One region of the Streptomyces sp. NPDC052910 genome, then DNA from elsewhere that is predicted to be linked to it. Evidence: predicted binding sites of a transcription regulator. Region 1 holds the regulator's gene; each other region holds the start of a gene.

The links. The regulator HrcA, encoded in region 1, represses chaperone genes, less so after heat shock. The targets are predictions, from matches to a motif close to TTNGCACTCNGNNNNNCNGAGTGCNAA.
Region 2: a site for HrcA is predicted at 2,619-2,645, ahead of groES (co-chaperone GroES). Genes of this name have one in related genera too.
Region 3: a site for HrcA is predicted at 4,087-4,113, ahead of groL (chaperonin GroEL). Genes of this name have one in related genera too.

The regions. Positions count from the first base shown of each region.
Region 1 is NZ_JBVJJR010000003.1:759,506-766,128, forward strand. Features, by position in the region: gene ACZ6X9_RS14445 (nitronate monooxygenase) at 1-866, opposite strand, end outside; gene dnaJ (molecular chaperone DnaJ) at 1,039-2,175, opposite strand; gene hrcA (heat-inducible transcriptional repressor HrcA) at 2,176-3,192, opposite strand; gene ACZ6X9_RS14460 (MBL fold metallo-hydrolase) at 3,412-4,164, shown strand; gene ACZ6X9_RS14465 (DUF3097 domain-containing protein) at 4,198-5,025, shown strand; gene hemW (radical SAM family heme chaperone HemW) at 5,133-6,365, opposite strand; gene ACZ6X9_RS14475 (AMP-dependent synthetase/ligase) at 6,494-6,623, opposite strand, start outside.
Region 2 is NZ_JBVJJR010000005.1:336,567-343,189, reverse strand. Features, by position in the region: gene ACZ6X9_RS20615 (Uma2 family endonuclease) at 1-300, opposite strand, end outside; gene ACZ6X9_RS20610 (THUMP-like domain-containing protein) at 343-1,548, opposite strand; gene ACZ6X9_RS20605 (polysaccharide deacetylase family protein) at 1,665-2,558, shown strand; gene groES (co-chaperone GroES) at 2,795-3,103, shown strand; gene groL (chaperonin GroEL) at 3,223-4,848, shown strand; gene ACZ6X9_RS20590 (SDR family NAD(P)-dependent oxidoreductase) at 4,968-5,741, opposite strand; gene ACZ6X9_RS20585 (MOSC domain-containing protein) at 5,789-6,493, opposite strand.
Region 3 is NZ_JBVJJR010000001.1:1,170,698-1,177,320, forward strand. Features, by position in the region: gene murQ (N-acetylmuramic acid 6-phosphate etherase) at 1-794, shown strand, start outside; gene ACZ6X9_RS05015 (PTS transporter subunit EIIC) at 916-2,286, shown strand; gene groL (chaperonin GroEL) at 2,339-3,961, opposite strand; gene ACZ6X9_RS05025 (cold-shock protein) at 4,495-4,698, opposite strand; gene ACZ6X9_RS05030 (MoaD/ThiS family protein) at 5,128-5,403, opposite strand; gene thrC (threonine synthase) at 6,148-6,623, opposite strand, start outside.

The sequences.
Region 1 (6,623 bases):
AGGCCGGCCGTCAGGTAGTGGACCTGGGGGTAGGCGGCGGGGGCGTAGGGGCCGTGTTCCCGGATGAATCGGTTCACCAGCCCGCGGGCCGGGCGGCCGGAGAAGGCGCGGGTCAGCTCGGTACCGGTGAACACCGGGTCGGTCAGCGCCCGTTTGTGCAGCTCGCTCGCGCCGGACTCGGGGCACGCGAGGAACGCCGTGCCGAGCTGCGCGGCACAGGCGCCCGCGGCCAGCACGGCCGCTATCTGGGCGCCGCGCATCAGCCCGCCCGCGGCGATCAGCGGCAGCGGAACCGCCTCGCGGACCTCGGTGAGCAGCGCGAGCAGTCCGGAGCCGGCCCCGGTGCCGTCCAGCCGGGGGTCGTCGTGGTGGGTGCCCTGGTGGCCGCCGGCCTCGACGCCCTGGACGCAGAGCGCGGCGGCGCCCGCCTGCCACGCGGCCCGGGCCTCGGCGGCGGAGGTGACGGTCACGATCGTGACGGTGCCGGTCGCGGCGAGGGCCGCGAGGTCCTCGGCGGACGGGCAGCCGAAGGTGAACGAGACGACCGGGACCGGGTCGTCGAGCAGGGTGGCGAGCTTGGCCTCGTACGCGTCGTCGGCGGCGCGGTCCCAGTCGCCCAGGGGCACGTCGTACCAGGTGGCCTCGCCCGCGAGCTGTTCGGCGTAGACCTCTACGGCCGCGGGGTCCGCGGCGGGCGGCTGCGGCATGAAGAGGTTGACGCCGAAGGGCCGGGACGTCAGAGCGCGGAGCTGCTTGATCTCCTCGTACATCGCGGCCGGCGTCTTGTAGCCGGCGGCGAGGAAGCCGAGGCCGCCGGCCTCGGAGACGGCCGCGGCGAGCGGCGGGCAGGAGCCGCCGCCCGCCATCGGGGCCTGGACGACCGGGAGCCGGAACAGGCCGGTCAACGCGGTGTCCCCAACGGGTTCCCCTACGGATTCCGCAACGGATTCAAAGGCCATGACCACATCGTGTCACGCCCTCGTGGCCGCGCCGAACCGAACCCGGGCGCGCACGGGCGCCCCGGATCCGGCCGATCGGCTAACGCCCGTTGAACGCGTCCTTCAGCCGGGAGAACAGCCCCTGCTGCCCCGGCTTGAACTCGCCCGTCGGCCGCTCCTCGCCCCGCAGCTTGGCAAGCTGCCGGAGCAGCTCCTCCTGCTGGGCGTCGAGCTTGCCGGGGGTCGTCACCTCGACGTGGACGACGAGGTCGCCGCGCCCGCCGCCGCGCAGGTGCGTGACACCGCGCTGGTGGAGCGGGATGGCCTGGCCGGACTGGGTGCCGGGCCGGATGTCGATCTCCTCCAGGCCGTCCAGCGTCTCCAGCGGCACCTTGGTGCCCAGCGCCGCCGCGGTCATCGGGATGGTGACCGTGCAGTGCAGGTCGTCACCGCGCCGCTGGAAGACCGGGTGCTGCTTCTCGTGGATCTCGACGTAGAGGTCGCCGGCCGGGCCCCCGCCGGGGCCGACCTCGCCCTCGCCGGCGAGCTGGATGCGGGTGCCGTTGTCGACACCGGCGGGGATCTTGACCGTCAGCGTCCGGCGGGACCGGACACGGCCGTCGCCGGCGCACTCCGGGCACGGGGTCGGCACGACCGTGCCGAAGCCCTGGCACTGCGGGCACGGGCGGGAGGTCATGACCTGGCCCAGGAACGAGCGGGTGACCTGCGAGACCTCGCCGCGGCCGCGGCACATGTCACAGGTCTGCGCGGAGGTGCCGGGGGCGGCGCCCTCGCCGCTGCACGTGGTGCAGACGACGGCCGTGTCGACCTGGATCTCCTTGGTCGTGCCGAACGTCGCCTCGTCCAGGTCGACTTCCAGCCGGATCATGGCGTCCTGGCCCCGGCGGGTGCGCGAGCGCGGGCCGCGCTGCGACGCCTGGCCGAAGAAGGCGTCCATGATGTCGGAGAAGTTGCCGAAGCCGGCGCCGAAGCCGCCGGCGCCGCCGCCACCGCCCGACGACGAGAGCGGGTCGCCGCCGAGGTCGTAGACCTGCTTCTTCTGCGGGTCCGAGAGCACCTCGTAAGCGGCGTTGATCTCCTTGAACCGCTCCTGCGTCTTGGGGTCCGGATTGACGTCCGGGTGCAGCTCGCGGGCGAGGCGGCGGAAGGCCTTCTTGATCTCGTCCTGCGAGGCATCGCGCCGTACGCCCAGGACCGCGTAGTAGTCCGTGGCCACTTACGACTCCGCCAGGATCTGTCCGACGTAACGTGCCACTGCGCGTACCGCTCCCATCGTTCCGGGGTAATCCATGCGGGTCGGTCCGACCACGCCGAGTTTGGCGACGGCTTCGTCGCCCGAACCGTAGCCGACGGCGACGACGGATGTGGAGTTCAGCCCCTCGTGGGCGTTCTCGTGACCGATGCGGACCGTCATGCCCGAGTCCGTGGCCTCGCCGAGCAGCTTGAGGAGGACGACCTGCTCCTCCAACGCCTCCAGCACGGGCCGGATCGTCAGCGGGAAGTCGTGCCCGAAGCGGGTGAGATTGGCGGTGCCGCCGATCATCAGCCGTTCCTCGGTCTCCTCGACCAGGGTTTCCAGCAGGACGGCCAGCACCGTCGAAACGGTTCCGCGGTCGTCCTGTTCGAAGGATTCGGGAAGGTCCTGCACCAACTGCGGCACATCCGTGAACCGCCGGCCCACGACGCGGCTGTTGAGCCGCGCCCGCAGGTCCGCCAGCGCCACCTCGCCGACCGGGGCCGGGCAGTCGACCATCCGCTGCTCGACCCGCCCGGTGTCCGTGATCAGCACCAGCATCACCCGCGCGGGGGCGAGCGGCAGCAGCTCCACGTGCCGGACGGTCGACCGGGTCAGCGACGGGTACTGCACGACCGCCACCTGCCGGGTCAACTGCGCCAGCAGCCGCACCGTGCGGGCCACCACGTCGTCCAGGTCGACCGCGCCGTCCAGGAAGTTCTGGATGGCGCGCCGCTCGGCGGCCGACAGCGGCTTGACGCCCGCCAGCCGGTCGACGAAGAGGCGGTAGCCCTTGTCGGTGGGGATCCGGCCGGCGCTGGTGTGGGGCTGGGCGATGAAGCCCTCCTCCTCCAGCACCGCCATGTCGTTGCGCACCGTCGCCGGGGACACGCCGAGGTGGTGACGCTCGGTGAGGGCCTTGGAGCCGACGGGCTCCTCGGTGCCCACGTAGTCCTGGACGATGGCACGCAAGACCTTGAGCCTGCGTTCGCTCAGCATCCGCGCACACCTCCAGTCCAGCGGGTCCAGCCGTCTCGCGGGGTCCTCCCGGGGTCTTACCCGGGTCTCGTGCCTGGCACTCAAAGGTCACGAGTGCCAAACCCCACACGTCAGTGTACGGCGGCCCACCACGACCACGGCAAGGCAGTCGCGCCGCGTGCCCGTGCCGCGTGCGCCTCCGGACGGGTCACCGTACCGCGCGCGCGTTAGGTTCCCGGCATGGGAAACCACGGAGGAACGGACCAGGAGCAGCACACGGGGGCGCGCTGGGAACGGCTCGCGCCGGGGGTGCTCCGGCGCAGGCTGGCGGGCTGGGACGCGACGACGGGGGCGGTCGCCGGGGAGGCGGGCGTCCTGGTCGTGGACACGGGCTCGACGCTCCGTGAGGGCGCGGAGATCGAGCGCGAGGTGCGGGAGCTCCTCGGGCTGCCCGTGACGCACATCGCACTCACCCACGACCACTTCGACCATGTGCTGGGCACGGCGGCCTTCCCTGACGCGGCGGTGTACGGCGCGGCGGGGCTCGCCGCGTCCCTGACGGCGGGGGCCGGGGAGGTACGGGAGGACGCGGTCCGGCAAGGGGTGGACCCGCGGGACGCCGACGAGGCCGTGGAACGCCTGGTGGTCCCGTCCCACGAGGTCGCCGACGAGCTTGAGCTCGGCCTGGGCGACGGCCGGCGGATCCGGCTGGTGGTCCTGGGGGCCGCGCACAGCCGGTACGACCTGGCCGTCCTGGTGCCGGGCGGCTCCGGGGCGCCGGACGTCGTCTTCTGCGGCGACCTCGTCGAGGAGTCCGGCGAGCCGCAGGCCGGGCGGGACGCCACCCCGGCGGCCTGGCCGGCGGCGCTGGACCGGATGCTGGCCCTCGGCGGGCCGGACGCGGTGTACGTACCGGGGCACGGCGCGGCGGTCGACGCCCGGTTTGTCCGTGAGCAACGCAACGCGCTGGCACGGCGCTTCGGCGTGTCGTAGGCCGGAAGGGCGGGTTTTTCCTATCGTCTGCGCGTGCGCAGCAGACAGTACGACCCCGACCTGACCCCTCCGTGGAAGCGGAGCGCCCCCGTCCCGGAGGTACCGGCCGAGCCGGACCTGGTGGTGGAGGAGGTCACGACCGGCTTCTGCGGGGCGGTGGTCCGCTGCGAGAAGACCGCACAGGGGCCGACCGTGACCCTGGAGGACCGCTTCGGCAAGCACCGCGTCTTCCCGCTGGAGCCGCGCGGCTTCCTGCTGGAGGGCCGCGTCGTCACCCTCGTCCGCCCCTCCGCGGCGCCGCGCACACCGTCCGCCTCGGCCCGTACCGCCTCCGGCTCGATCGCCGTCCCCGGCGCCCGCGCCCGGGTGGCACGGGCCGGCCGGATCTACGTCGAGGGACGGCACGACGCGGAGCTCGTGGAGCGCGTCTGGGGCGACGACCTCCGCATCGAGGGCGTCGTCGTCGAGTACCTGGAGGGCGTCGACGACCTCCCGTCCATCGTCCGCGACTTCGCCCCCGGGCCGGACGCGCGGCTGGGCGTCCTGGTCGACCACCTCGTGCCGGGGTCGAAGGAGTCGCGCATCGCGGCGGAGGTGACGGGCGAGCACGTGCTCGTCGTCGGGCATCCGTATGTGGACGTGTGGGAGGCGGTGAAGCCGTCGTCCGTGGGGATCGCGGGGTGGCCGCGGGTGCCGCGGGGGCAGGACTGGAAGACGGGCGTCTGCCGGGCGCTGGGCTGGCCGACGAATACCGGGGCGGCGTGGCAGCGGATCCTGGGGGCCGTGCGGTCCTACAAGGACCTGGAGCCGGAGCTGCTCGGCAGGGTCGAGGAACTGATCGACTTTGTGACCTGCCCCTGACCCGCCCCTGTTCCAGCCCGTCCGGCGCTTGAGGACGAGCGGCGGAGCCGCGACAAGGGGGGTGGGGGCGCAGCCCCCAGGAAACGGCGAAGGGGCGGGACCGGGGCTCAGTCCACCAGATCCCGCACCACCGCATCGGCGAGCAACCGCCCCCGCAACGTCAGCACCGCCCGACCCGCCGCGTACGGCTCCCGCTGGAGCAGCCCGTCGGCGAGAGCCTTCTCGGCCGCCGCGAGACCCGCCGGCTTGAGCAGCGACAGCGGACACCCGTCCACCAGCCGCAGTTCGAGCAGGATGCGCTCGACCCGCCGGTCCTCCTCGGCCAGGATCTCCCGCCCCGCCCCGGGCGACCGCCCCTCGACGAGGGCCTGCGCGTAGGCGCCCGGATGCTTGACGTTCCACCACCGCACCCCCCCGACGTGCGAGTGGGCACCGGGCCCCGCCCCCCACCAGTCGGCGCCCCGCCAGTACAGCTCGTTGTGGCGGCAGCGGCCGGCGTCCGTGGTGGCCCAGTTGGAGACCTCGTACCAGGAGAAGCCCGCGGCCGCCAGCCGCTCCTCGGCGATCAGGTAACGGTCGGCGTGGACGTCGTCGTCGGTCATGGGCACCTCGCCGCGGCGGATGCGGCGGGCCAGTTGTGTGCCCTCCTCGACGATCAGGGCGTAGGCCGAGACGTGGTCGGGGCCGGCGGCGATGGCGGCGTCCAGCGAGGCGCGCCAGTCGTCGTCGCTCTCGCCGGGGGTGCCGTAGATCAGGTCGAGGTTGACGTGGTCGAAGCCGGCGGCGCGGGCCTCGGCGACGCACGCCTCGGGGCGGCCGGGGGTGTGCGTGCGGTCGAGGATCTTCAGGACGTGCTGCCGGGCGCTCTGCATGCCGAAGGAGACCCGGTTGAAGCCGGCGGCCCGCAGTTCCTCCAGGTAGCGGGGGTCGACGGACTCCGGGTTGGCCTCCGTGGTGACCTCGGCGCCGGGGGCGAGCCCGAACTCGTCGCGGATGGCGGCGAGCATCCGGCCCAGGTCGGCGGCGGGCAGCAGGGTGGGCGTGCCGCCGCCGACGAAGACCGTCTCGACCGGGCGCGGGTCGTCGCCGAGCACCTTGCGTGCCAGCCGGATCTCGTCGGCGACGGTGTCGGCGTAGTTGTCGCGGGAGGCCAGTGCGCCGCCGGAGCCGCGCAGCTCGCTCGCGGTGTAGGTGTTGAAGTCGCAGTAGCCGCAGCGGGTGGCGCAGTACGGAACGTGCAGGTAGAAGCCGAGGGGCCGCCGGCCCGCGTCGGCGAGGGCGTGCGGGGGCAGCGCCCCGTCGTCGGGCACGGGCTCGCCGTCGGGCAGTACGGAAGGCATGGGTCCATTGTCCGGCATGACCGTCGGACGCCGGACCGCACCGGGACGCCCCCTCCGGCCCACGCCCCTCCCGGACCATGCCGGAAAGCGCGCCCCTCCCGGACGGGGTCAGGACGTGCCCCTCCCGGTCAGCGCTCGCGCGTCCCCTCGTACATCTCCTCGATCAGGTCCTTGTACGCCCGCTCCACGACCGGCCGCTTGAGCTTGAGGCTGGGGGTGAGTTCCCCGTGCTCGACGTCCAGGTCGCGCGGCAGCAGC
Region 2 (6,623 bases), on a different contig from region 1:
GAGGACGTGGAAGTCGGGGATGACCAGGGTGCGGGTACCGCCGTCATCATCCTTGCCCGCGGCCGCGCGGAAGCCCATTCCCATCCCCGCCCACCGAACCCCCGCGGAGCGCAACCGGCAGGAGATGCCGAGCCGCACCACGCCGTGGGCGTAGTCCGGCCGAGGCGGCACGATCACCATCCCCTCGACGTACTCCGGCCGGATCGGCGCCTCCGACGCCTCCTCGAACGCGATCAGCAGGTCGACGGGGTCCTGCCCCCACGACTCGCCCACCGGCTCGATGCGGGAATCGGCGTCCATCGCGCCCCCTACGCCTTCGTCGGCTCGCCGCTCACACGGGGGCTACGCCCGGACCGGCTGCCCCAGCAGCATCGTCGGGGCGCCCGCCACCCGCGTAAGGACGATCACACAAGAGTTCACTCCCTCGAGTTTCAGCTTCTTGCGGAGCTCCTCCGGCTCCACCGCCGAGCCGCGCTTCTTGATGACGGCCACGCCGACGCCGCGCTCCCGGACGAGGGCCTTGAGCTTCTTGAGGTTGAAGGGGAGGACGTCGGTGATCTCGTAGGCGGACGCGTACGGGGTGGGGCGGAGCTCGTCGGAGGTGACGTAGGCGATCGTCTCGTCGATCAGGCCGCCCGAGAGCCGGTCCGCCACGTCCGCGACGAGGTGGGCGCGGATCACCGCGCCGTCCGGCTCGTAGAGGTAGCGGCCGACCGGGCGGACGGCGGGGTCGGGGAGGCCGGTGCCGGTCAGGGTGGTGCCGGCCGGCAGGAGGGTCGCGCGGCGGGCGCCCGGGGCGGTGCCGAACCACAGGACGGCTTCCTTCACGTCGCCGCCGTCCGAGATCCACTCCGCCTCGGCGTCCTCGGGGACCGCCTCGTGCGGGACGCCCGGAGCGATCTTCAGGGCGGCGTGCGGGGCCGTGCGGGCCGCCTCCACCGCCCAGGACAGGGGCGGGGAGTACGCCTCCGGATCGAAGATCCGGCCGCGGCCTCCCCGCCGCGCCGGGTCGACGAAGACCGCGTCGTACCCGGAGACGTCCACCTCGGTCACGTCCGCGCAGCGCACCTCGATCAGGTCCGACAGGCCCAGGGCCGCCGCGTTGGCCCGGGCCACCGCGCAGGTCAGCGGGTCGCGGTCGACGGCGAGGACGGCGATGCCGACCCGGGCCAGGGCGATGGCGTCGCCGCCGACGCCGCAGCAGAGGTCGGCCAGGCGGCGGACGCCGAGGTCCGCGAAGCGGCGGGCCCGGTACGTGGCGACGGAGGTGCGGGTGGCCTGTTCGACGCCGTTGGGCGTGAAGTACATGCGGTACGCGTCCTCGGTACCGAACTTCGCCACCGCCCGCTGGCGCAGCCGCGCCTGCCCGAGGGCGGCGGAGACCAGTCCGGCGGGGTGGTCGCGGCGCAGTCGCGTCGCGACGGCCAGCTCCCGGGCCGGGTCGTGGTCGCGCAGCTCCTCCAGGAGCCGGCGGCCCTCGTCGGTGAGGAGCGCGGCGAAGGCGTCGACGGCGGCGGGGGCGCTGGTGTCGGTGTTCGGGGCGGGCACGGTTCCATTCTCGTGCACCGCACACCCGTCGGGCTCCTCCGCGGTCTCGTGCACCACACGCCCGTCGGGCTCCTCCGCGGTGCGGCCCACCGAACGGATGAACAAGAATCGTTCCTGTGACTCCGTCTGGAACCGGCCGACACCGCCTCCGAAGCCGAATACGCGGCTCCGCCCGTCTCGCCCTCGTCCCGCTCTGCGCTGCCGCCCTGCTGCTCTCCGGGTGCTCGTCCGGATCGGACGGCAAGAAGGACGAAGGCGGCGGTACGGCCTCCGGGGTGCCGAAGCCCACGGAGCGGCCCAAGGAGAAGCGGACCACCGCCGACCCCGCCGCGTACCGCCGCTGGGGGCTCGACAAGCCGCTCGCCCCGCCCCCGGCCCCGCCCGCCTCCCGGCTCACCGAGCACCACAAGGGCGCGGTGCCGCAGATCGTCCGCCGGGTGCCGACCAAGGACAAGGTCGTCTTCCTGACCTTCGACGACGGCGCCGAGAAGGACCCGGCGTTCCTCCGGATGGCCGAGGACCTGAAGCTGCCGTTCAGCATGTTCCTCACCGACAGCGCCGCGCGCGCCGGGCGCGGCTACGGCTACTTCGACAGGCTGCGCGCCCTCGGCAACGGGGTGCACAACCACACGCTCACCCACCCCAACCTGCGCACCCTCTCCGCCGAGGCCCAGAAGCGGGAGATCTGCGGGCAGCAGGAGACGCTGAGGAAGCGGTTCGGCAAGCGGCCGGAGCTGTTCCGTCCGCCGTACGGCAACTACAACGACGCCACCCTGGCGGCGGCCGGCTCGTGCGGGGTGAAGGCCGTCGTGCTGTGGCAGGCCACGATGCAGATCAATGACATGAGGTACGCGGAAGCGGGGAAGCTTCGTCCCGGTGACATCGTGCTCGCGCACTTCCGCGGTCCCGCCGAGCTCAAGGGCACGACCATGACGCGGATGGTCGCCAACATGGTGCGCAGCGTCCAGCGGCAGGGTTTCACGGTGGCGCGGCTGGAGGACTACGTCTGACCGGCGCGCCGGGCGGAGGGGCGCGCGACGCGCCGGGAGCGCCCGGCGCGCGGCCGCAGATTGGCACTCCGCTTGACCGAGTGCTAAGCGCGTCATAGTCTCGGCTCCGTTGGCACTCTCCACCGGTGAGTGCCAAACACAGCGACGGGCAGGTCCGGCACCCGCGACGACGGATCCACCTGGTCGCCACCTCAGACAATTGACCCCGTGAGATCTCCGAAGGGGGAGGTCGGATCGTGACGACCGCCAGCTCCAAGGTTGCCATCAAGCCGCTCGAGGACCGCATCGTGGTCCAGCCGCTGGACGCCGAGCAGACCACGGCCTCTGGCCTGGTCATCCCGGACACCGCGAAGGAGAAGCCCCAGGAGGGCGCCGTCCTCGCCGTGGGCCCGGGCCGATTCGAGAACGGCGAGCGCCTGCCGCTCGACGTCAAGGTCGGCGACGTCGTGCTCTACAGCAAGTACGGCGGCACCGAGGTGAAGTACAACGGCGACGAGTACCTCGTCCTCTCGGCCCGCGACGTGCTCGCGATCATCGAGAAGTAATTCACCCCGAAGCTTTCGAATTCTCGAGGCTTTTGTTCTGTGCCCCTGGTACCCGCGTCCAACAACCGGGCGCCGGGGGCGCAGTTCGTTTGAGAGACACGGCGAAGGATACGTAACCCATGGCGAAGACCCTGAAGTTCGACGAGGACGCCCGTCGCGCCCTCGAGCGCGGCGTCAACAAGCTTGCCGACACGGTCAAGGTGACGATCGGCCCCAAGGGCCGCAACGTCGTCATCGACAAGAAGTTCGGCGCCCCCACCATCACCAACGACGGCGTCACCATCGCGCGCGAGGTCGAGCTGGAGGACGCGTACGAGAACCTGGGCGCCCAGCTCGTCAAGGAGGTGGCGACCAAGACCAACGACATCGCGGGTGACGGCACCACCACCGCGACCGTGCTGGCCCAGGCCCTGGTCCGCGAGGGTCTGCGCAACGTCGCCGCCGGCGCCTCCCCGGCCGCCCTGAAGAAGGGCATCGACGCCGCGGTCAAGGCCGTCTCCGACGAGCTGCTCGCGACCTCCCGCCCGATCGACTCCAAGTCCGACATCGCCGCCGTGGCCGCGCTGTCCGCCCAGGACAAGCAGGTCGGCGAGCTCATCGCCGAGGCGATGGACAAGGTCGGCAAGGACGGTGTCATCACCGTCGAGGAGTCCAACACCTTCGGCCTGGAGCTCGACTTCACCGAGGGCATGGCCTTCGACAAGGGCTACCTCTCGCCGTACATGGTCACCGACCAGGAGCGTATGGAGGCCGTCCTCGACGACCCGTACATCCTGATCCACCAGGGCAAGATCTCCGCCATCGCCGACCTGCTCCCGCTGCTGGAGAAGGTCATCCAGGCCGGTGGCTCCAAGCCGCTGCTGATCATCGCCGAGGACGTCGAGGGCGAGGCGCTCTCCACCCTCGTCGTCAACAAGATCCGCGGCACGTTCAACGCCGTCGCCGTCAAGGCCCCCGGCTTCGGCGACCGCCGCAAGGCGATGCTGGGCGACATGGCCACCCTCACCGGTGCCACCGTCGTCGCCGAGGAGGTCGGCCTCAAGCTCGACCAGGTCGGCCTCGAGGTGCTCGGTTCCGCCCGCCGCGTGACCGTCACCAAGGACGACACCACCATCGTCGACGGCAAGGGCGACTCCTCCGAGGTCGCCGGCCGCGTGGCCCAGATCAAGGCCGAGATCGAGACCACCGACTCGGACTGGGACCGCGAGAAGCTCCAGGAGCGCCTCGCCAAGCTCGCCGGTGGCGTCTGCGTCATCCGCGTCGGCGCGGCCACCGAGGTCGAGCTCAAGGAGAAGAAGCACCGTCTGGAGGACGCCATCTCCGCGACCCGCGCCGCGGTCGAGGAGGGCATCGTCTCCGGTGGTGGCTCCGCCCTGGTCCACGCCGTCAAGGTGCTGGACGACAACCTGGGCAAGACCGGCGACGAGGCCACCGGTGTCGCGGTCGTCCGCCGCGCCGCCGTCGAGCCGCTGCGCTGGATCGCCGAGAACGCCGGCCTCGAGGGCTACGTCATCACCTCCAAGGTCGCCGAGCTCGACAAGGGCCAGGGCTTCAACGCCGCGACCGGCGAGTACGGCGACCTGGTCGCCGCCGGCGTCATCGACCCGGTGAAGGTCACCCGCTCCGCCCTGGAGAACGCCGCCTCCATCGCCTCCCTGCTGCTCACGACCGAGACCCTGGTCGTCGAGAAGAAGGAAGAGGAGGCCGACGCCGGCCACGGCCACGGTCACGGCCACGCGCACTGAACCTCGTCCTGAGGTCATGGCTTCCGGGGAGCTCCGGCCCTGAAGCCGCCGAGGCCCGGCACCCCCGTCCGCGGGGGTGCCGGGCCTCCGGCATGGACGCGCGTCTCGTCGGCGGCGCGTCAGTTGGGGCCGTACTTGCGCCCCGTCGTGGACGACACCCGGGCCATCGCCCCGCGCGGCACCAGCTTCGACAGTCCCGTCAGCGCCTTGTACCGGGGATCGGGCACCGACAGCGACTTGCCGCGCGCCAGGTCCTTCAGTGCCGCGTCGACCAGCCGGTCCGCGTCCAGCCACATCCAGCCCGGGATGTTGTCCGTCCCCATCCCGGCCCGCGCGTGGAACTCGGTCCGGACGAAGCCCGGGCACAGCGCCATCAGCCGCACCCCACTGCCCGCCAGGTCCCGCGCCGCGCCCTGGGTGAACTGCACCACCCACGCCTTGCTCGCCCCGTACGTCCCGCGCGGCACGAACGCGGCGACGGACGCGACGTTGACCACGCCGCCCCGCCGCCGCTCCCGCATTCCGCGCGTGGCGGCCATGGTCAGCCGCAGCACCGCCTCGCAGTGCACCTTGAGCATGGTCAGCTCGTCCTGGACGGTGACCTCCAGGAAGCGGCCCTTGTTGCCGAAGCCGGCGTTGTTGACCAGCAGATCCACGGGCTGCTTCCGGTCCGAGAGCCGTTCCTCGACGGCGGCGATCCCCTCCTCCGTCGAAAGGTCGGCCCGCAGTACCTCCACCTCCACCCGGTGCCGGTCGTGGAGTTCGGTCGCCTGTTCGCCCAGCCGCTTCTCGTCGCGGGCCACGAGCACCAGGTGGTGACCCTCGGCGGCCAGCCGTCGCGCGAAGGCCGCGCCGATGCCGGCCGTCGCTCCCGTGATCAGTGCAGTCGTCATACGGGAACGTTAGTGCCCGGCGACACCGCGTGGCGGCTTGCCTTCCGTCAGGCCGGTACGTCCTCGGCGGCCCGCGACGACGCCACGTACCGCTCGGCCTTCCGCCGTACTTCGGGGTGCAGCCCGTCGCCGGCCGCCAGAACGCGGGGCAGCAGGGTCCGTTCCGTGGTCTCCGCGCGGAAGGCGAAGGAGACGCTGACCTCGTGGCCGGGGCGGTGGACGACGCTGACGGGATCACCCGCACGGACCTCCCCCGGTTCGAGCACCCGCAGGTACGCGCCCGGGGCGGCCTCCTCGGTGAACCGCCGTATCCAGCCCCGCTCGCCCAGCCAGTCGGCGAACGTCCGGCAGGGGATGCGCGGCGAGGTGACCTCCAGCAGCAGCCGGTCGCCGATCCGCCAGCGCTCCCCGATCCGGGCGCCGCTCACGTCCACCCCGGACGTGGTGAGGTTCTCGCCGAACGAGCCGTCCGGCAGCGCCCGGCCCAGCACCCGCTCCCAGCGGTCGAGGTCCTCGCGGGCGAAGGCGTAGACCGCCTGGTCGTTCCCGCCGTGGTGCTTCCACGAGACGACCGCGTCCCCGGCGAGCCCGCCGCCCGCCTCGCCCTTGGGCCCGGGCGCGGCCACCGCCACCGGCCCGGCCACGGGCCGTTTGTCGATGCCGGAGGCGAGACCGGCCGTGAAGGGACCGCCGGGCAGGGAGCGGTCGGCGGCGGTACGGGGACGTCCCACGTTGACGGAGAGGATGCGCATCCGACGAGGTTAGGGGGAGGCGGGGCGGCCGTCAGGGGGAAGCGGAGCGGTCGTTCAGGGAAAGGCGGGGCGGACGGCGCCCGGGGCGTGGGCCTTCCCAAAGGCGTGAGGCGGTATTTCCGGCCGTATC
Region 3 (6,623 bases), on a different contig from region 1:
GCCGGCTGCCCGCCATCGCCGCCGCCATCGACGCGACCGCCGAACGGATGGCGGGCGGCGGGCGGCTGGTCTACGCGGGGGCGGGCACGGCCGGACGGCTCGGCGTGCTGGACGCCAGCGAGTGCCCGCCCACGTTCGCCACCGAGCCCGGCCGGGTGGTCGGCCTGCTCGCGGGCGGCCCGGAAGCACTGGTCACGGCCGTCGAGGGCGCGGAGGACGACGCGGCCGCGGCCGCGGCCGACCTCGCCGCGCTGGACCTCTCCCCCGACGACACGGTCGTCGGCGTCTCCGCCTCCGGCCGCACCCCGTACGCCGTCGGCGCCGTCACCCACGCCCGCCGGGCCGGCGCCCTCACCGTCGGCCTCTCCTGCAATGAGGACTCCCCGCTCGGCGCCGCAGCCGAACACGCCATCGAGATCGTCGTCGGCCCGGAACTCATCACCGGCTCCACCCGCCTCAAGGCGGGCACCGCCCAGAAGCTGGTGCTCAACATGTTCTCGACGATCACCATGATCCGCCTCGGCAAGACCTACGGAAACCTGATGGTCGACCTGCGGGCTTCCAACGACAAGCTGCGGGCGCGGTCCCGGCATATCGTCGCGCTCGCGACGGGCGCGCCGGACGCGGAGATCGAGGCTGCGCTGACGGCCACGGACGGGGAGGTCAAGAACGCGATCCTGGTGCTGCTGGGCGGGGTGGACGCCGCTGACGCGGGCCGGTTGCTGGCCGATGCCGGGGGGCATCTGCGGGTGGCGCTGGAGGCGGCGCGGGGGACCAGCCCGTCCGGCGTTTGAGGACAACCGCGCGGAGCGCGGTTCCCGGGGCATGGGGGCTCGCCCCCGCAGGAAACGGTGAAAGGGAGGGACCGGGGCACCCCGCCGTTACGGAAACGGCCCCCGGAGGGACACATCCCCCATGCCCACCGAGCAGCACCTCGCCACCACCCTCCTCCCTCTCCTCGGAGGCCCGGCCAACCTCCGCTCCCTCACCCACTGCATGACCCGCCTCCGCGCGGACGTGGCGGACCCGGACCTCGTCCGCGCGGCGGACCTCCGCACCACCCCCGGCGTCCTGGGCGTCGTCACGGACGGCACGTCCGTCCAGGTCGTCCTGGGGCCGGGGGCCGTCACCCGGGTGGCCGCCGCCCTGGAGGCGGAGGTGGCGGCCGGCGCCGCCACCGGCCTGGACGCGGGCCTGCGGGCCCGCAACGCGGCCCCCACCGGACGGGTCCTCCGCCGCGTCGCCCAGATCTTCGTCCCCCTCATCCCCGCCCTCATCGGCTGCGGCGTCATCGCGGGCCTGGCCGGGCTGCTCGCCAACCTCCACTGGATGCCCGCCCTCGTGCCGGCGCTGAACGCCGTCGCGTCCGGGTTCATGGCGCTGATCGGCGTCTTCGTCGGGTACCGGACGGCGAAGGAGTTCGGCGGGACGCCGGTCCTCGGGGGAGCCGTCGCGGCCGTCGCCGTCTGGCCCGGGGTGGCGCAGGTGGACGTGTTCGGGCAGGGGCTGACGCCCGGGCAGGGCGGGGTGCTGGGGGCGCTGGGGGCGGCGTTGCTGGCGGTGGCCGTGGAGCGGGGATGCCGGCGTGTCGTGCCCGAGGCCCTGGCTGTCCTGGTCACTCCCACGGTCACCGTGCTGCTGCCGGGGCTGGCCACGCTGTACGGACTGATGTGGGCGGCGGGTCAAGCGTCAAGCGCCGTGGGGCAGTTCGCGGACTGGCTGCTGTCGCACGGCGGCGCCGTGGCCGGGTTCGTGCTCGGCGGGCTGTTCCTGCCGCTGGTGATGCTGGGGCTGCATCAGGCGCTGATCCCGGTGCACGCCACACTGATCGCCGAGCGGGGCAGTACGGTCCTGCTGCCGATCCTCGCCATGGCGGGCGCGGGCCAGGTGGGGGCGGCGGTCGCCGTCTACCTGCGGCTGCCGGGTGACGTCTCGGTGCGGCGGACGGTGCGTTCGGCCCTCCCTGCCGGGCTGCTGGGCGTCGGCGAGCCACTGGTCTACGGGGTCTCGCTGCCGCTGGGGCGGCCCTTCGTGACGGCGTGTGTCGGGGGCGCCTTCGGCGGCGGGTTCGTGGGGTTCATGGCGCAGGGCGGGGGCGGCACGGTGGGCGCGACGGCGATCGGGCCGTCCGGCTGGGCCCTGTTCCCGCTGCTCAGGGGGGATCAGGGGTCGGTCGAGGCGGTGGTGGTGTACGCGGCGGGGCTGCTGGTCGGGTACGCGGCCGGCTTCCTCGCCACGTACTTCTTCGGCTTCCCCCGGAAACGCCCGAGGGCGGCATCCCCGTGATGGGGATGCCGCCCTCGGTCCGTCTGCCTCAGGACTGACGAGCCGGGTCGGCTCAGAAGTCCATCTCGCCACCGGGCATGCCGCCCGGAGCGGCCGCGGCGGCCTTCTCCGGCTTGTCGGCGATGACGGCCTCGGTGGTGAGGAAGAGCGCCGCGATGGAGGCGGCGTTCTGCAGGGCGGAGCGGGTGACCTTCGCCGGGTCGATGATGCCCTCGGCGATCATGTCGACGTACTCGCCGGTCGCGGCGTTGAGGCCGTGGCCGACGGTCAGGTTGCGGACCTTCTCCACGACGACGCCGCCCTCGAGACCACCGTTGACGGCGATCTGCTTGAGCGGGGCCTCCAGGGCCAGCTTGACGGCGTTGGCACCGGTGGCCTCGTCGCCCTCGAGCTCCAGCTTCTCGAACACCTGGGAGGCCTGGAGCAGGGCCACGCCACCACCGGCGACGATGCCCTCCTCGACAGCCGCCTTCGCGTTGCGAACGGCGTCCTCGATGCGGTGCTTGCGCTCCTTGAGCTCGACCTCGGTCGCGGCACCGGCCTTGATGACGGCCACGCCGCCGGCCAGCTTCGCGAGGCGCTCCTGGAGCTTCTCGCGGTCGTAGTCCGAGTCGCTGTTCTCGATCTCGGCGCGGATCTGGTTGACGCGGCCCTGGACCTGGTCGCTGTCACCGGCACCGTCGACGATGGTCGTCTCGTCCTTGGTGATGACGACCTTGCGGGCGCGGCCGAGCAGGTCGAGACCGGCGTTCTCCAGCTTGAGGCCGACCTCCTCGGAGATGACCGTGCCACCGGTGAGGATGGCGATGTCGCCGAGCATGGCCTTGCGGCGGTCGCCGAAGCCCGGGGCCTTGACGGCGACGGACTTGAAGGTGCCGCGGATCTTGTTGACCACCAGGGTCGACAGGGCCTCGCCCTCGACGTCCTCGGCGATGATCAGCAGCGGCTTGCCGGACTGCATGACCTTCTCGAGGAGCGGCAGCAGGTCCTTGACCGAGCTGATCTTCGAGTTGACGATCAGGATGTACGGGTCGTCGAGCGACGCCTCCATACGCTCCATGTCGGTGGCGAAGTACGCCGAGATGTAGCCCTTGTCGAAGCGCATACCCTCGGTGAGCTCCAGCTCCAGACCGAAGGTCTGGGACTCCTCGACGGTGATGACGCCTTCCTTGCCGACCTTGTCCATCGCCTCGGCGATGAGCTCGCCGATCTGCGTGTCGGCGGCGGAGATGGAGGCCGTGGAGGCGATCTGCTCCTTGGTCTCCACGTCCTTCGCCTGCTCCAGGAGGGCGGCGGAGACGGCCTCGACGGCCTTCTCGATACCGCGCTTCAGGGCCATGGGGTTGGCGCCGGCGGCCACGTTGCGCAGACCCTCACGGACCAGCGCCTGGGCGAGGACGGTCGCGGTCGTCGTGCCGTCACCGGCGACGTCGTCCGTCTTCTTCGCGACCTCCTTGACCAGCTCGGCGCCGATCTTCTCGTACGGGTCCTCCAGCTCGATCTCCTTGGCGATGGAGACACCATCGTTGGTGATCGTGGGGGCGCCCCACTTCTTCTCAAGGACGACGTTGCGGCCCTTGGGGCCGAGGGTGACCTTGACGGCGTCGGCGAGCTGGTTCATACCGCGCTCAAGGCCGCGCCGCGCCTCCTCGTCGAACGCGATGATCTTGGCCATGTGAAGTGGTCCTCCCGGACTGGGGGTGGATTGCTCCGGACCGCGCAGGCGCCCGCGACGGACGGCCCGCGTGCTCGGCGGTTCCTTGCCCCGCCGGACTCACGGACCTCACCGACGGTCCAAGTCTGTCACTCTCACTCGGAGAGTGCTAAGCCAATGATTAGCACTCGGCACCTCCGAGTGCAAGCGTCCCTCCGAAGACCGAGGTCATCCCCGGGCCTTCTCAGGGTCCTCCCGGAGACCCGTCCGGGACGCCCCGGAGACCCTGCCCATCCGGACCCCGGCGCACTCCCCCGGCCGACGACTCTTACCGGGTCTTGCCGGGTCCTGCCAGGTCCTGCCGGGTCCTACCGACCCAGCCGGCCCTGCCGGACTCGCCCGCCTTGCCCGCGCCCGCCCGCCGCGGCCCGGCCGCCGCACCGCCGCCACCGCCACCGCTACCGCCTCCGCCCGTACAACAGCATGAAGGGGCCCGCGCCTCCCGGCGCGGGCCCCTTCGACAGACTGAGCGATCGGTGGTCGATGCGCCGCGGTCAGGCGGTCACCCTCACCATGTCGGCCTGAGGTCCCTTCTGGCCCTGCGAGATCTCGAACTCGACTCGCTGCCCCTCTTCCAGGGTGCGGTAGCCGTCCATCTGAATCGCGCTGTAGTGGACGAAAACATCCGCACCACCGTCGACCGCGATGAAGCCGTACCCCTTCTCCGCGTTGAACCACTTGACGGTGCCCTGAGCCATGCCTAACTCCCCTATTACTGGCCCTTGCGCAGGACCGCACTTCGCGGACCCGGGTCAGACCTCACCCCTTGTGACACCTAGGGGTGTGCGCCGGAACGCGTCGACCGCGGCTGAATGTATCTGCACGGATGCCGTCTGCAACAGGTCAGACGGACGAGAAATACCGGCACCGCCGAGGGGCGATAACCGGCCAACTGGGGAGGTTCCAGGGCAAGTCGGGCCGGACATACGCCGGCCAACCCGACAATTCGCGCACGTAATTGCTGCGCAACTTGACGGGTTCTCATATGCGTTCGGCTCTGACACCGAAGAGGGAACGTCCCAACTGTATCGCGGTTCAACAGACGGAATCGCCCCGTCCGCTTAACGGCCGGGGCGATTCCCGATTCGGGCGCGGCGCGCGGCTTCCGCCGTCGCGGGCGCGGGCGTTCAGCCGCCCGCCACCGCCGGGATGATCGACACGCCCGCGCCGTCCGGCGTCGCCGCGGCCAGACCGCCCTCGAAGCGGACGTCGTCGTCGTTGACGTACACGTTGACGAAGCGGCGCAGCTTGCCGGCGTCGTCGAGGAGGCGCCGGGCGATCCCCGGGTGGTTCTTCTCCAGGTCGCCGATCACCTCGGAGAGAGTGGAGCCCTGGGCGGGGACTTCGGCTCGGCCGCCGGTGTAGGTGCGGAGGATGGTGGGGATGCGGACGGTGACGCTCATGGGGCTGCCTTTCCAATCGGCTGACTGATGATCGGTCGTTCGTTCGTTGATTCGTTCAGGAGTGCTGTTTCCATGCGGCACGCGTCGCGCCCGGCCGGGAGGGAGACGCCCCACCCCCGCCCTTTCACCGTTTCCCGCAGGGGCTCCGCCCCCGCACCCCCCACCGGCGCGCCCTCACGGGCGGCGCCCATTCCACGCGAGGGGGCCGTTCGGCCGAGCGCGCCCAGGGCGCGGCCTTACGCCCTGAGCGCGGACGCCGTTCCCCGTGCTTGAGCGGACCCCGGCCCGGACGGCCGGCCCGCGCCTCGGCGGCGGGGCGAACCCGGCCCCGGGGCGCCGGGGCCCAGGCCCGCACGCTCCACGCGAGCCCCGCCCCCACGCCGAAACCCAGGGCACAGCCCCGAATCCCCCGAAGGCCGGGGGCCCGACTCCCGCGCCCTTCGGCACGGGCCCGGCCCGATGGCCGGGTCCCGGAACGCCCGGCCCCGCACCTCGGCGCGTAGGGTCGCGGTCCCGCACGCTCACCGTGGGCGCACAGCGAACGCCGGGGCCGGGGCCGGGGGCGCGACCCGGTCGCCGGGCAGGAACGGACCCGCAGCCCCGCCCTCGAACCCAGGGGCACAACCCGGGCCTCGGGGGCCGGGGGCGCAGCCCCGAACGCCCAGGGCCTCCCCGCGGGGGGTGCGGGGGCACAGCCCCCGCGAGAAACGGTGAAAGGGTGGGATTGGGGCGAACCCCCGCCCCCTACCCCAGCCCCGCCTCCCGGAAGGCCCCAAGGCTCGGCCGGATGACCGCCGAAGGCCCCGCCGCCACCGCGTCGAGCGTCTTCAGTCCGTCCCCCGTGTTCAGCACCACCGTCGTCAACGACGGATCCAGCGCCCCGGCCTCCAGCAGCTTCCGGGTGACGCCCACCGTCACGCCGCCCGCCGTCTCGGCGAAGACGCCCTCCGTCCGGGCGAGCAGCCGGATCGCGTCCACGATCTCCGGGTCGGTGACGTCCTCGACCGCTCCGCCCGTACGCCGCGCGATGTCGAGCACGTACGGCCCGTCGGCCGGGTTCCCGATGGCCAGGGACTTCGCGATGGTGTCGGGCTTGACGGGACGCACCACGTCCTGGCCGTCCTTGAAGGCGCGGGAGACCGGCGAACACCCCTCCGCCTGGGCGCCGAAGATCCGGTAGGGGCGGTCCTCGACCAGTCCGAGGGAGATGAGCTCCTTCA